DNA from 2 places in the Arthrobacter sp. PGP41 genome. Region 1 is predicted to be linked to the other one. Evidence: riboswitches for the same ligand, from Rfam matches in the RefSeq annotation. Region 1 holds a riboswitch; the other holds the start of a gene.

Region 1 (7,240 bases):
CGCGAAGTCACGCGGGCCGGTGATGACGTCCAGCTAACGGCCACCCAGTTCGAGCTGCTGCGCTACCTCATGGAGAACCCCAAGCGCGTCATCAGCAAGGCCCAGATCCTGGACCGGGTGTGGAACTACGACTTCGGCGGCCAGGCAAACATCGTGGAACTCTACATTTCCTACCTGCGCAAGAAAGTGGACGCCGTGCACCCGCCCATGATCCACACCGTGCGGGGCGCCGGGTACGTCATCAAGGCGGCGGAGTAGGCGGCGCCATGACCGCCGTGCACACCGCGGAGCCGCAGCGCCGGTGCTGGCTCAGGCCTGGCACCTGGCACCTGCGGACCCGGCTTATTTTGCTGGCCATGGCGCTGCTGATCGCCATCTGCGGTGCGGTGGGCGTGGCCAGCTACGCCTCCATGGACGCGTTCCTCACCCGCCAGCTGGACGAGCAGCTGAGCCAGGCCGCAGCCCGCTCCAACGATCCCGGCCGGCCTCCCTCCGGCGGCTTCAACGGCAGGGACCCCCTGGATTCCCGCGGCCAAAGCGTGGGAACACTGAACGCGCGCATCCTCAACGGCCAGGTCAACAGCGCCGGCTTCCTTGCCCCGGACACCACGCGCTCCGCACTGTCCACCGAGGACAAGCAGGTCCTGCTGGCACTGGCCGCCGACGCCCGGCCTGTTGACCGCAGGCTTTCAAACGGCAACTACCGGCTGATCGCGGTCAAGACCAGTTTCGGCGACGTCCTGGTGACCGGACTCCCCCTGGCTGCCAAGGAGGGCACGCTCGCGTCCCTGGTGTGGACCTTCGTGTTCGTCTCGCTGGGCGGGTTGCTCCTGGTCGGGCTGGTGGGCACAGTCCTGATCCGCCGCACCATGAAGCCCCTTGAACAGCTGTCCGAGGTGGCCACCCGGGTTTCGCAGCTGCCCCTGGATGCCGGCGAGGTGGCACTTGCCGTGCGTGTACCGCCGTCGAACTCCAACCCCGGAACTGAGGTGGGCAGCGTGGGGCACGCGCTGAACCTCATGCTGGACAACGTTGCCAACGCGCTGCAGGCGCGGCAGAAGAGCGAAACCAAGGTGCGGCAGTTCGTGGCTGACGCTTCCCATGAGCTACGCACGCCGCTGACCGCCATCCGCGGCTACACCGAACTGATGAGGATGACGGAAAACTTCACTCCGGACGGGCAGAAGTCGCTGGCGCGGGTGCAAAGCCAGTCGGAACGGATGACCGCCTTGGTGGAGGATCTCCTGCTGCTCGCGCGGCTTGACGAGGGCCAGCCGCTGAAGCTAAGCGAGGTGGACCTAACGCAGCTGGTGGTGGAAGCCGTCAGCGACGAGAAGGTCATGGCGCCCGGGCACACCTGGCGGCTGGAGCTCCCCGACGAGCCGGTGGTGGTCAACGGGGATCCGTCGCAGCTGCGGCAGGTGTTGATGAACCTGCTCTCCAACGCCCGCAAGCACACCCCTCCGGGCACCACAGTGGTAACGGGGGTGTGGAAGACCCCGGAGGGAGCCGCGGTTGTAACCGTAACGGACGACGGCGGCGGAATACCGCCGGAGTTCGTGGACCAGGTCTTCGCGCGGTTCGCCCGCGCAGACGCGGCACGCGCGGGAACGGCCAGCACGCCCGGCGCACCCGCCGCTGAAGGCACCAGCGGTTTGGGGTTGTCCATTGTCGAGTCCATTGTTGAGGCCCACGGTGGACGGGTCACGGTGACGTCTCAGCCCGGCCGCACACAGTTCGCCCTGCAGCTGCCCTTGGTTCGCGAAATTACACAAGGCGGCGCGCCGCCATCGTGATTCCTGTTACCAAAATGTGACTTCTGCGCTGCGCTCCTGTACCGTCGAATGGGTGCGGCCCCCGTTCGGGCCGCATATCCCGGGTTGACGCCAAGCTCTGCCACTTCCCGGATTCCTCTTGAGCAACGGCAGAGGCGGGGGACCCACCGTCCCGGGCACTGAATGCCCTTGGGGTTAAGCCTGCACGTGTTTTTTCCGTGCGGCCGGATGCCCTCATCCGAACCCGACAGCTAACTCCGCAGGTGTGAGAGGCGATCCATCATGTCCAAGTTCCTTGTAAAACCACGCCCGCAATCGGGCTCGGATGCCCGCGCTACGCGTCGAGCAGCCAAATTCCCGTCCTTCGGCCGGCGCGCCGGGTTCCTGGCAGTATCCTGCGCCATCCTTGTTGGAGTTGGCGCTGCGGGCCAGGCCACCGACATGGGTGCCCGCGTGGCAGCCACCGAGGCGCCCGCTGTCGAGTCCCTGTCGAAGCTGAGCATGGAGCAAAGCGAAATCCGGGCCAACCCTGCGCCTGAGTCCGCGGCTGGGCCGATCAATGTTGTCCCGCAGGCAGCCGAACCGGCTCCAGCTCCGGCAGCCGAGCCCGCACCTGCCCCTGCGCCGGCACCCGCTCCCGAACCGGCGCCGGTACCGGTACCCGAGCCCGCACCCGTCGTCGCGGTTAATGACCCCGCGGGCGCCCAAGCGTACGCAGCCGGCCAACTGGCTTCCTATGGCTGGGCTCCGGACCAGATGCAGTGCCTGCAGACCCTATGGACCAAGGAATCGGACTGGACCACTACGGCCACCAATCCGAGCAGCGGCGCCTACGGCATCGTCCAGTCCTTGCCGGCTGAGAAGATGGCCAGTGCCGGCGCCGACTACCTCACCAACTACCGCACGCAGATCAACTGGGGCCTGGATTACATCCAGGAACGCTACCAGTCCCCGTGCGGTGCACTGAACTTCCACTTGTCGAACAACTGGTACTAAAGCGGCACCGACCGCGTCCGGTGACTCAAACCTCACAGCCGGAAGGAAATGACCCTCCTGCCCTCGTCATCCACGCCGACTTCGACGGCAATTGAACTGTAGTCAGCAATGTGCAGCATGCCGGCAGGCAACGGTCCGGTGTTGGGTCCAACAGCCACCGTACGGATGCCGGCGGCGACCCCTGCTGCAATGCCGGCGGGAGCATCCTCAAACACCACCGCATCGGCAGGATCCACGCCCAAGGCGGCGGCGGCCTGCAGGTATCCCTCAGGATCCGGTTTTCCCCGGGTTACCAGCTCAGCTGTCACGGCCGTGGCAGGCATGGCTAGACCCGCGGCGCCCATCCGGATGTCAGCCAGGACGCGGTCAGCGGACGTGACGAGGGCGATGGCGTCTGCTGGAAGTGCCGCCAGCAACCGGGCTGCCCCGGGCAGGGGCAGGATGCCGTCGGTCCGGACGCGTTCCATGGCACCAAGTTCCGCGGTCAGTGCCGGCACATCGGCGCCGGGCGGAGCGAAGCGCTTCACGGTGTCGCCTGCTTGGACGCCGTGCGAAGTCCGCAGGATCTCTCCAAGGTCCAGCCCGTAGCGGACGGCAAACTCGCCCCAAACCTGTTCAACTACCGCGGTGGAATCAACCAGGGTCCCATCCATGTCAAAGAGGACGGCACGGCAGGTCAGTGCCAGGGTTAGGGGAGGCATCGGGACGGTCATGCCTCCCATTCTGCCCCAGCCCTCGCGGAGACCTAGCCGGCGATGCCGTACAGCCGGTCGCCTGCGTCGCCGAGGCCGGGAACGATGTAGGACTTCTCGTTGAGCCTTTCGTCGATGGAGGCCAGCACGATGGTGACATTGGCATCGGAGAGTTCTTCCTCCAGCTTTGCCAGGCCTTCCGGAGCAGCAAGCAGGCAGATGCAGGTGACATCAGAGGCGCCGCGCTTGAACAGGAACTTAATGGCTTCGCGCAGCGTACCGCCGGTGGCCAGCATGGGGTCCAGGACGAAGATCTGCCGGTCGGTAAGGTCCTCGGGCAGGCGCTCGGCGTAGGTGATGATGTCCAGGGTTTCCTCGTCACGGGCCATGCCGAGGAATCCCACTTCAGCGGTGGGGACGAGCTTGGTCATGCCCTCGAGCATTCCAAGGCCCGCGCGCAGGATGGGTACCACCAGCGGGGTGGGCTTGGTGAACGCCGTGCCAACAGTGGTGCTGACGGGCGTTTCGATGGTGACTGGCTCGGTGCGGACCTCGCGCGTTGCCTCGTAGGCGAGGAGGGTCACCAGCTCCTCCGTCAGCTGCCGGAAGACCGGGGACGGAGTGTTTTTGTCCCGGAGGACGGTGAGCTTATGGGCGACCAGCGGGTGGTCCACAACGAGAGTGCGCATGGGTCAAAAGTATCACCCGGCCGCCGGGCCCCTCCCCGACCGGTCGCCGCTGGCCTCCGCTTCCCCGTTGGGTTCCTCTCGAAGGACGGGGTGTTCAAAGGTAGGCGCCGGGCCCGCGTGCTCGCGGCGGCGTATCAGGTGGAACAGCCGGTGGGCCAGGATCACCATGGACACCCATGCGAGGCCAAGGAACCAGCCGGCCATCACATCGGTCAACCAGTGGTGTCCCAGGAAAACCCTGCTCAGGCCCATGGCGATGATGAAGATGGCGCCGGCCGTTATTGCGGCGATCCTTGCCCACAGGATTTGGAACTGGAGGCACATCAGATACACCAGGACCCCTATCACCACTGTTGTGTTCAGCGTGTGTCCGCTGGGGAAGGACGGTGTGGTCTCATAGGGCGGCACCGCCTCCGAATGGTCCGGACGGGTCCTGCCGACCAGGCGCTTGCCCAGGGTGGTGGCAGTTGTGGAAACGAGGGCAGCGCCGCCCACCAGGACGATGGGCCGCCACGTCCTGCTCAGTAATGTCAGCCACGCAGTAAGGATGCTGGCGAGGATCGGCATGCCGATCCCGCCGCCCACGTTGGTAAAGCCCGTGGCGAAGGCGTCCACCTCCGGATTCCGCAATGACTGGGAGTATTCCAGCGCAGGAATATCCAGGCTGGCAAGCCCTTCCTCGGCCACCACATTGGCATACACCTCTGCGCCGAGCAGTGCCAAGGTGACCACGAGTGTTCCGCCGATGATCATGGTCAGCCACAGGGCGGCATAGGGCTTGATCCACTTGTCCATGCGGTCTCGGACGGTGCTCACTGTGCCTCCCGGCGTCTGGGGCGTCACGGGCTCTGGTTATCCCACGAAACTATCATTGAGCCATGGTCTCCGCAGAGAAAAAATATAACGCGTGGATGGGCTTTGCCCTTGCCGAGGCCCGCCGCGCCCTCGCTACGGAGGATGTGCCGATTGGCGCGGTGGTCATAGGGCCCGACGGCGCCGTGCTGGGTTCCGGCCGGAACCAGCGGGAGGAGCTGGGCGACCCCACCGCCCACGCCGAGATAGTTGCCATCCGGGAGGCGGCGGAGCGGTTGCGCCAGCTTTCAGTGCTCGACGGCGGCAGCGGCGACGGCTGGCGGCTCGCCGACTGCACGTTGGTGGTGACCCTGGAGCCCTGCGCCATGTGCGCCGGCGCCATTGTCCTGGCCCGGATTCCCCGGGTGGTTTTCGGTGCCTGGGATGAGAAGGCGGGGGCGGCAGGATCCGTCTTCGACGTGCTCCGCGAGCGCCGCCTGAATCATTGGGTTGAGGTTTATCCCGGGGTGCGCGAGGCTGAGTGCGCCGGGCTGCTGCGTGAGTTCTTCGCCGGGCACCGGCTCTAATTCCTGATGGCGTCCAGCACCACCGCCGCTGTCCGGTCCCAACCCGGCAGCGTGCCCGCCGCCCCAACCGCCCTCTCCCGCCAGGAATCCCTGGTTGCGGGGTCCTCGAGCCAGCCGCGGAGGACCTGGGCCAGCAGGGCGGGGTTGGCAGGGTCATCATCGGCAGGGAAGGCAACCTTCGCTCCGGGAAGCGGGCCGTCGTCGTCCGTACCTGGTATGCCCAGGCGCAACGCTTCTACGGCGCCCGTCCCGTCACGCACGATCACCGGGATGCCCCGGGCGAGCGACTCGGTGACCACCATGCCGAATGCTTCAGCGCGGGAGACCAGCAGGCTGAGGTCCGCCCGCTGCCATGCGCTTTCCAGCGCCTGGCCGGTCAACTCTCCAGTCACTTGGATCCGGCTGCCCAGCCCGTTCGCCTGAACGGCAGCGCGAACCTTGCCGGTGTATTCCTCGTCTGCCCGGTCTGATCCCACCAGCGCTGCCGTCCACTCAAGGTCCTGCAGCCGGCCCAGTGCCCCCACCACCAGCAACTGGTCCTTGTTGGGCAGGAGTGCGGCCACGGTGACGATATGGGGCGGCGTGGATCCCGAAGCCAACGGCGCCGGATCAGTACCGGGAAGGGCGACCTTCAGCCCGCGAAGGCCGTGGCGTGCCGCCAGGACGTTCCTTGCCCAGGTGCTGGTGCACAGCACCCCGGTGGCGGCACGCAGGGACCTTGCCTCAAGTCCGTAGCGGGCGGGGGCAGGCATGTGGACCAGCACCCAGGTTTCCCGGCCGGCTTTGGCCGCGAATTCCAGCTCATCCGGCGCGCCCATGGCGATCAGCCCATCCACGAGGATCACGGTGCCCTGCAGTCCTGCGTCCGGTTCCCAGGCGCCAAGCAGTCTGCCCAGCCGGCGCCGTGCGCGGGCATTGGCTTCCGGCCAGGAGCCGTCCACTGCGATTACCTCGACCTCTGTCCCCAAAACCTCCAGGCCCCGCACCAGCCGCGCGTTGTAGACGTTGCCGCCGGAATGGTGGTGGATGTTGCCGGGGACCAGCAGACGGATGGGGGGCACGGGATCAGGCTGCTGGAAGGTCCGCTGCCGGGAGGTCCAGCGAGTAGGTGGCCCAGGCGTCCGGGTTTTCGCGCAAGGTGACGTCGATGCCCTTAAGCTGGCCGCCGTCGTCGTCATCTTTCAGCTTTTCCGCAACTGAATGGGCAATGTATTCCGCCAGCGCCTCGGTGGTGCTGAGTTTGCCCGCGAAATCCGGATGCTCGTCCAGGTTGCGGTAGTTCAGGCCTGCCAGAACGTCCTCGATGATGGTGCCGGCGGCGCCGATGTCCAGCACGATAGCGTCCTTGTTGAGCGTCCGACGGCGGAAGGACACTTCGGCGACGAAGGTTGCCCCGTGCAGGGCCTGGGCCGGCCCGAACGCCTCACGGGGGAGGCTGTGGGCGATCATGAAGTGGCGGCGGACGGTCAGGCTGAACATGGACTTACCTCTGGTCTTCTCGGGTCTGGCGCGGGTCTTTGGTCTGGCGGTCTTCGTTCTCGCGGTCTTCGTCGCGGGGGTATTCGATGACGTGGCACAGGGCTTCAAACTTCCCGTTGGCGAGGTCCTGAACCGTCCCGGGCAACTCGGCGAACGGCGAGATACCGGTGAGGAAGGTGTCGAATACGGGGTCCTTCAGCAGCGAGACGGCAAGGTCCAGGCGGTCGGCG
Region 2 (7,240 bases), 1.8 Mb from region 1:
CTGCCTGGCCGTTCCGTCAGTCAGGCCTGGTTCGCGTGGCCGCGTTCGACGGCGAAATCACCGCCGGGATACATGATGGTTTCGTGTCCGTCATCAAAGCGGACCAGGTAGGGCGGCGTCCCGCCCTGGCCCCGCACCTCCAGGATCACTCCATGCCGGTCTGTGGCCCCAACGGTCCTTCCATGGACGATGATGCGGTCGCCTTGCGTTGCCTCCATGGCAATCACCTCCAAGCCCAAGAGTACGACTGCCTCCGCAGCGGGGAAAGGGCGAAGGAGAAAGTGCGGAGGGAAATGGGGGCATGGAAGCGAGGTGGGGAAAAGGCCGTGCCATGGCAGGATTTTGGCCATGCCTTTGAATCTGGTGCTGGTCGCCGATACCCATGTCCCGAAGCGCGCCAGGGCGCTCCCCGCACAGGTGTGGTCCGCCGTCGAAAACGCCGACCTGGTCTTTCACGCCGGGGACTGGGTGGAGGCGTCCCTCTTGGCGGAATTCGAAGAGCGGAGCCGCTCGCTGCTGGGCGTCTACGGAAACAACGACGGGCCGGAGCTGCGCCGGCGGTTGCCGGAAATTGCCACGGCCACCCTTGAGGGCGTCCGCTTTGCGATGGTCCACGAAACCGGCCAGGCAAAGGGACGCGAGGCACGCTGCGAAGCGCTGTATCCGGAGGCGGACGTCCTGGTCTTCGGCCATAGCCACATTCCGTGGGACACCACCACCCCGCGCGGGCTGCGGCTGCTCAACCCGGGTTCACCCACCGACCGCCGCCGCCAGCCTGTGTGCACCTACATGACCGCCGTCGTGGACGCCGGCCGGCTGGCCGACGTCCGCCTGGTGGAGGTTCCCCGCGGCTGACGGGAGGCTGGAAGGGACGGGGTTGACGGCGCCCGCATAACTGCCTGTGTTGGAACAGCAAAGATGCTTAGCTTTTCAGTCCTGGTCCTGCTCCGCGAGCAGCGCGTCGGTGGCCTCGTCCGGCTGGCCGTCAAAGAACTGGGCAAGGACTGTCTTGAACACCGTTTCGCCGGGCGCGGCGCGGAGGAACAGGGTCATGGACGAGTGCAGCTTCCGGGCATCGATGCCGCCCAGGATGTCCTCTGCAGTGCGCCCGGCGTGGTTGGTGAGCGCCTGGGCGCACTGCAGGAGCCGCGGGCCGAGGACCCCGTGCTCGAGGTACGCCCGGGCTTCGGCAAGCGAAGTGATGGCGTATTTCCGGGAGGTGGGGCTTTGCCCCAGGCCGGCGAGCTGCGGGAAGATGAACCACATCCAGTGGCCGGTCTTGTTGCCGAGCTGCAGCTCAGCCAAGGCCTGTCCGAAGGTCCCGCCCTCCCCTGCGCCGCTGTCCTGGGCTGACACGAAGCGGTCCAGGTCATAGGGATCGTTCATAGCTGTCTCCTTTGTGCGGGGTCTCAGGGCCGGACTGCTGCTCGATGAAGGCCGCAGCCCTGCGCAGCCGCCCGTCCGGGTCCTGGCTCCACCTGGCAAGGACAACACCTGCGCGCTGCCGGTCGCGTCCTGCCAGTCCAGCCAGTAGCGGCAACACTACGTCGGACAGCAGGGGCTCCACCAACTCGCGGCTTCCCGCGGAACGAAGGAAGCCCTCGATCCGGGTCAGGTCCGAGTGCAGCAGGAGACTGGCCCTTGACTGAAGCAGCACCACGGCGGCCTGTCGGCGCTCAAAAACCGGCCTGCCACCGGGTTTCGGTTGGGCCCACAGCCCGGACGCCAGCAGGACCACGGCATCGTGGTCCAGGTCCTTGAACTTCCTCAGGGCGTCCCGGACCGTTCCACGGACGGCACCCACCGAGGAGCCGTAGGAGGCAAGCACCCCGCCCAGCCGGGACTCGACGTCGTCCGCGCGGTACCAGGCGCCCTCATTCTGCAGGGTGCGGTCGATGAACGCAGCGGCCGCTGCCACATAGTCGGGCCCGCCGTTCATCGGCCACGTCCAGCGGACGCGTGCCGGATGCAGAACGGCGTCCAGGGCCTGGCCTCCAGCCTTCCCTCCGCTATGGATTCCCCGCAGACCGCGCAGATGCCGTACGTGCCGGCAGCGATCCGGGCCAGTGCGGCATCCACCTGGTCAAGGCCGGCGGTGCTTTGCTTGAGCAGGGCAGCTGCCTGGGACAGCTCGAACGCAATGGTGGAACCCTCCGGATCGTGTTCGTCGTCGACGTTCGAATCCTGGCGCGCGGAGTTTGCCGAGGCAATGTCGGCGCGGAGCGCGGGGAGCAGTGCCAGCTTCCGCTTCCGCTCCTCCTCGAGGAGGATGCGGAACCTTTCCACATCAGGCATGGGAAAAGCCTAACGCGGTGTCAGTACCAATTCCTGGCCACGGAGTGGTTCCATGCCGAGCATGGTGAGCCATACCGCTCACGGATGTAGCCAAGGCCCCACTCGATCTGCGTCCGGTAGTTGGTCAGCCAGTCGCTGCCCGCGCTGGAATACTTGCCCGGCGGAAGTGCCTGCGGAATGCCGTAGGCACCGGAATACGGGTTGGTGGCCGTGGTCAGCCAGTTCGATTCCTTGGTCCAAAGCTGGGCGAGGCAGAGGAACTGGTCCGATCCCCACCCGTAGGCCCCCAGCCTGCCCGAGGCGTAGCTCTTGGCACCGGCAGGATCGTTGACCGCACCCGCAGGAGCAGAGGGAACGACGACGGCGGGCGGGCTGGGCGGTGCGGCAGGCGCCGGGGCGGGGACAGGCGGAGCAGGATTTGCCGGCACAGGGTTGCCGGCTGGAGGATTCTCAGGTGCCGGATCGGCGGGAGCCGGACGCATGGGGGCGGGAACAGCAGGGGGCTGCACCTTTGCCGCCGCTGCCGCTGCGGCCGCACGTCGTCGGGCTTCCTCCCCGGCCGCGGCCCGTTTCGCCTCCTGCGCTGCTTCATAAGCGGCCAGTGCCGCCTGTCCACGCCGGAATTCGCCCTCAACCGCCGCCGTCGTGCCCTTCAGGGACGCCAACTGCCCGGTCAGCTCCCGGTTGCGCTGCCGTTCTTCCGTAAGCTGGCGCGCCATGGCTTCCTGGGCCGATCGGGCCGCTGCAAGCTTTTCCGCCGCCTCGCGGGACAGCCGTTCGCGCTCGGTCCGGGCGGATTTCTCCTGATCAGCCAGTGAAGCCGTGATTTTCCCCGCGGCGGCGGCTTTGTCCACAAGGCCCGCCGTTTTGCCGCCCACCAGGTGCACCACGTTGAGCCCGTGGACGTTGTTGTTCTCGATCGCGTCCAACGCCACGAAGAACCCCATGTTCGTACCGCCCGTTTTGTAGGACTGGGCGGCCAGCGCTCCGATGTCCTTCCTGTGGCGGATGAGTTCGGCCTTGGCCGTCCCGGCTCGTTCCGCCAGCGACTCTACCTTTGCAGTGGATGCTGCCAACGCGGCATCTGCCGCTGCAGACTCAGCGGCGGACGCCACCGCGGCGTTGCCCAAGGCCTCCGACTGCGATTGCAGCCCGTCCAAAAGGCCTGCGATCAACGTGATCTCTTTGGCCGTGCCGGCCTCGGTCAGCTTGGCCCGCTCCACGTCCTCCCACGAAGGGTAGCCGCCAGGCGGAACGCTTTCGGCCGCCCCGGCCGGAGGCAGCCACACACTGCCGGCGAGGGCAGCGGTCAGCAGTATCCCGGGCAGGCGGTGGCGGACATTTGCAGCGAAACGGGCCATAGCTCGGAAGCTTACCGGCTTCAACCTTCACTTTAAGGATGAGGGGCCTGCATCGTTATACAGCAGAAACAGGCCCTCGAATTTCAACACGGAAAGCCTGATTGTCGGCGGAATGGTCAAGGCCGAATCGAGGCCGTGCACACCCGCACAAACCTCGCCGTTTATGACTTCGTGACGCTTCCCACCTTCAACCGTCCCGACGGAGGTATCTTCCGAGGTCAGCACCCCGGCGAAAAAGAGTCGAATCGTTTGCGTAAAGCGAGAGGAGAACCTCGCATGTTACCCAAATGTGACAATTGGTGCCGGAGCGGGTTATGGTCTTCAGGTGTCCCTCCCAGACGGGACATTCCCCTCAGCTTGCCGAGCCCTGCCGCTGATCCGGGAACCAATCGCTTCCAGCTGGCAGGGACGGGGGAACCAAGTTTCCACGGCCTCTCAAGAGGCCTTGGGGTTAAGTCGCTAGCGCCTCCGTTCCGTTCGGAGTTGCTTCCGGCCGGGCATCTCCAGCCCGAACCCGACAGCTCACCCCGCAGGCATGGGAGAGGCGATCAACCGTGTCAAAAAATTCCACCACCGCCCGTCACCGCGCAACTCCGGCCCGTTCCATCATCCTGGATGGGCTGGCTGTTTCGGCCAAGTCCCAGGCCAGGACCCTGGGCCGTCCGGCACTCGCCGTCGCAGCCGCATCCGGCATTGCCTTCGGCGTCGGAGCCCCGGCGCACGCCGGTGTGACAGGGCCGGACACCACCGAGACCGCTAACGTCCAGGCCTCCGCCGCCCCGGCCGCAGCAGTTGCAGCCCCCGCCGCGGCCGCGGGCACCGTCCATACGGTTGTATCCGGCGACACGCTGGGCGCCATCTCGGCCGCCCACGGCGTAGCCCTGAACGATGTCCTGGCTGCCAACGGCCTGGCGATCTCCGCGGTCATCTACCCGGGCGACCAGATTCAGATCCCGGCTGCAGGCTACGCCCCGGCAGTTCCCTCCGCCGCGCCGGCACCGGCACCTGTCCAGACCGCTGCCGCCACCGCACCGGCCAACACCGGGATGAACCTGTCCTACGCCTCCGCCGGCACCGGCACGGGTACGGGGGCAGCCATCCTGGCTAACGCCTATGGCCAGGTGGGCCAGATCCAGGACTGCACCGCCATGGTGGAAAAGGCCTTGCGGTCTGTTGGCATGTCCGTGGGCGACCTGGCTCCCACCCAGTTCTACCAGTACGGCTCCACCGTGAGCTCCCCTGCTCCCGGTGACCTCGTGATCACCGCCGGCCACGTGGGCGTTTACGCCGGTGACGGCCAGGTTGTCAGCGGCGGCGTGAACGGCAACCAGACTGCCGTGCACTCCATCAGCTGGCTGAGCGGCGCTTCCTTCGTCCGCGTGGCCTAGCCAGCGGCAACGGGATAGGCCGCTCTTAGCGGGCGGGCCCACCCCGCGGAAGGGGCGGCAGCCGGTTTTTTCCGGCTGCCGCCCCTTCCACGTTCCCAACGGTCCTGGTCCTCCGGGCTTCCCCTGTTCCCGCTGGAATGACAGCTATGTGCCGCAGAAGGTCCGGTATTTGCCGAAGTCCTCCGGCGGTCCCTCCGTGTAGCGTTCCAGCCCCTGGCGCTCCTGGCACGGGGACCTGACAACCTCGAGGAGCCGGTGAAACGGGTCAAGATCACCCGCGGTAGCCGCAGCCAGTGCTTCCTCCACAAGGTGGTTCCTGGGAATGTACGCGGGGTTCACGCTGTCCATGAGTTCAGCGTCGGGCTTCAGCGCGGCCCAGCGTTCAGCCCAGGCATCGAAAGCCCGGAGGTCCAGCACCATACCGCGGGCAGGCCCGGAGTTGCCCCGGGCGGCCTGGCCAAGGCTCCGGAAGAATTGCGTGTAGTCAACGGGTCCGTCCTTCAGCAGGCCGATCACGCCATCCACGAGGTCCGACGCTTCGTCATGTTCCGGGCTGGCCGCCACACCGAGCTTGGCCTTCATGCCCCCGAACCAGGCGTCACTGTACCGGCCGCGGAATGTGCCGAGTGCCTCCACGGCGGGGCCGACAGCCTGCTCCTGGTCTTCGTTGAAGAGCGGCAGCATGGCCTCAGCGAGCCGGGCCAGGTTCCACTCGGCAACCACGGGCTGGTTCGCGTAGGCGTAGCGGCCGCCTACATCGATGGAGCTATACACGGCGGCGGGATCAAACGCGTCCATGAATGCGCAGGGCCCGTAGTCGATGGTTTCCCCGGAGATGGTCATATTGTCCGTGTTCATGACCCCGTGCACGAAGCCCACCAGCATCCATTTGGCCACGAGCTCTGCCTGGGCAGCCACGACTGCTTCAAACAACGCCAGGTAGGGGTGTTCGGACCGGGCTGCCGCCGGGTGGTGCCTGCTGATGGCGTGGTCCGCCAAGCGGCGCAGCAGGTCCATATTCTCCGTCGCCCGGGCGTACTGGAAGCTGCCCACGCGAAGGTGGCTGCTGGCCACCCGGGCCAGGACGGCACCCGGCAGCATCGCATCCCGGCGCACCGGCCGCCCGGTAGCTACGACGGCGAGGGCCCGCGTGGTGGGAATACCCAGGGCGTGCATGGCCTCACTCACCAGGTACTCCCGCAGCATGGGGCCGATGACGGCCCGGCCGTCGCCCGCACGGGCGAAAGGTGTTCGGCCGGAACCCTTCAGGTGCACATCCCGCAAGCGTCCGCCCTCGGCAACAATCTCGCCCAGCAGCAGCGCCCGGCCGTCGCCCAGCAGCGGTGAGTAGCCGCCGAACTGGTGCCCGGCGTATGCCTGGGCAACGGGGGTTGCGCCCGGCGGGATGTGGTTACCCAGTAGGACGCGCACGCCTTCCGGCGTCCGCAGGTAGTCGGGTGCCAGGCCCAGCTCGTTCGCCAGTGCGTCGTTAAGTACCAAAAGCTCAGGATCCGGCGCTTCCTCCGCCTGCCACGGAACGGCCAGCTCCGCTAGTTCACGGGCAAAGCGGCCCTCGAAGACGACAGTTGATTCTGCTGCAGCAGTCATGGGTTAACCCTATCGCCGTCGCTTGTCCGGCCGTTGATGAGCTCATCGGTGGCCTCCATGGCGCGATGAATGGCATGGCCCGGCATCGCGGACCGTTCAGGTGCAGTGGACCGTTCAGGTGCCGTGACGCCGTGCCCCGGCCACCGGCGCCGCTGAGGCATGGGGACGCGTTGCAGGTCCTGCGCGGCAATGACGACAGTGTCCGCCGCGCGGGCCCTGGCCTGGACCGCCAGCGGCGCGGCGTCCTCGCCGTACCGTGCGGAGAAGTGCGTCAGCACGAGGGTTCGGGCGGCTGCCCCCGCAGCCAGTTCCCCTGCCTGCCCGGCGGTGAGGTGGCGGTACTGGCGCGCCAGCCCGCCGTCGTCATCGCTGAAGGTGGACTCCGCAACGAGGAGGTCGACGCCGTCGGCCAGCTCTTCAGCGCCCTCGCAGGGCGCCGTATCCATCACGAAAGCGAAGCGCTGGCCCGGCCGCGGAATGCTGACATCATCGAGGCGGACGCCAGCAAAGCTGCCTTCATGTTGCAGGCGTCCGATCGCGGGGCCCGAAATTCCTGCTGCGGCAAGGCGTTCAGGCAGCAGGGTGCGG

What was found. Region 1 has a riboswitch for cyclic di-AMP ahead of C3B78_RS03195 (hypothetical protein). Riboswitches for the same ligand answer to the same signal wherever they lie in the genome.
Region 2: linked by a shared signal. The riboswitch ahead of C3B78_RS11040 (C40 family peptidase) and the one ahead of C3B78_RS03195 (hypothetical protein) in region 1 are both predicted to bind cyclic di-AMP.

Annotation. Positions count from the first base shown of each region.
Region 1 is NZ_CP026514.1:666,094-673,333, reverse strand. It holds gene C3B78_RS03205 (response regulator transcription factor) at 1-258, shown strand, start outside; gene C3B78_RS03200 (HAMP domain-containing sensor histidine kinase) at 267-1,796, shown strand; cyclic di-AMP (ydaO/yuaA leader) riboswitch at 1,892-2,052, shown strand; gene C3B78_RS03195 (hypothetical protein) at 2,058-2,771, shown strand; gene C3B78_RS03190 (HAD-IA family hydrolase) at 2,804-3,484, opposite strand; gene upp (uracil phosphoribosyltransferase) at 3,517-4,152, opposite strand; gene C3B78_RS03180 (phosphatase PAP2 family protein) at 4,165-4,947, opposite strand; gene C3B78_RS03175 (nucleoside deaminase) at 5,031-5,531, shown strand; gene C3B78_RS03170 (glycosyltransferase family 4 protein) at 5,528-6,592, opposite strand; gene C3B78_RS03165 (6-pyruvoyl trahydropterin synthase family protein) at 6,597-7,010, opposite strand; gene C3B78_RS03160 (zinc-dependent alcohol dehydrogenase) at 7,015-7,240, opposite strand, start outside.
Region 2 is NZ_CP026514.1:2,422,207-2,429,446, forward strand. It holds gene C3B78_RS11010 (DUF1918 domain-containing protein) at 21-218, opposite strand; gene C3B78_RS11015 (metallophosphoesterase family protein) at 349-855, shown strand; gene C3B78_RS11020 (DUF1810 domain-containing protein) at 931-1,386, opposite strand; gene C3B78_RS11025 (DNA alkylation repair protein) at 1,370-1,939, opposite strand; gene C3B78_RS11030 (TraR/DksA family transcriptional regulator) at 1,936-2,295, opposite strand; gene C3B78_RS11035 (transglycosylase) at 2,316-3,656, opposite strand; cyclic di-AMP (ydaO/yuaA leader) riboswitch at 4,037-4,207, shown strand; gene C3B78_RS11040 (C40 family peptidase) at 4,211-5,044, shown strand; gene C3B78_RS11045 (protein adenylyltransferase SelO) at 5,189-6,652, opposite strand; gene C3B78_RS11050 (ribonuclease Z) at 6,649-7,240, opposite strand, start outside.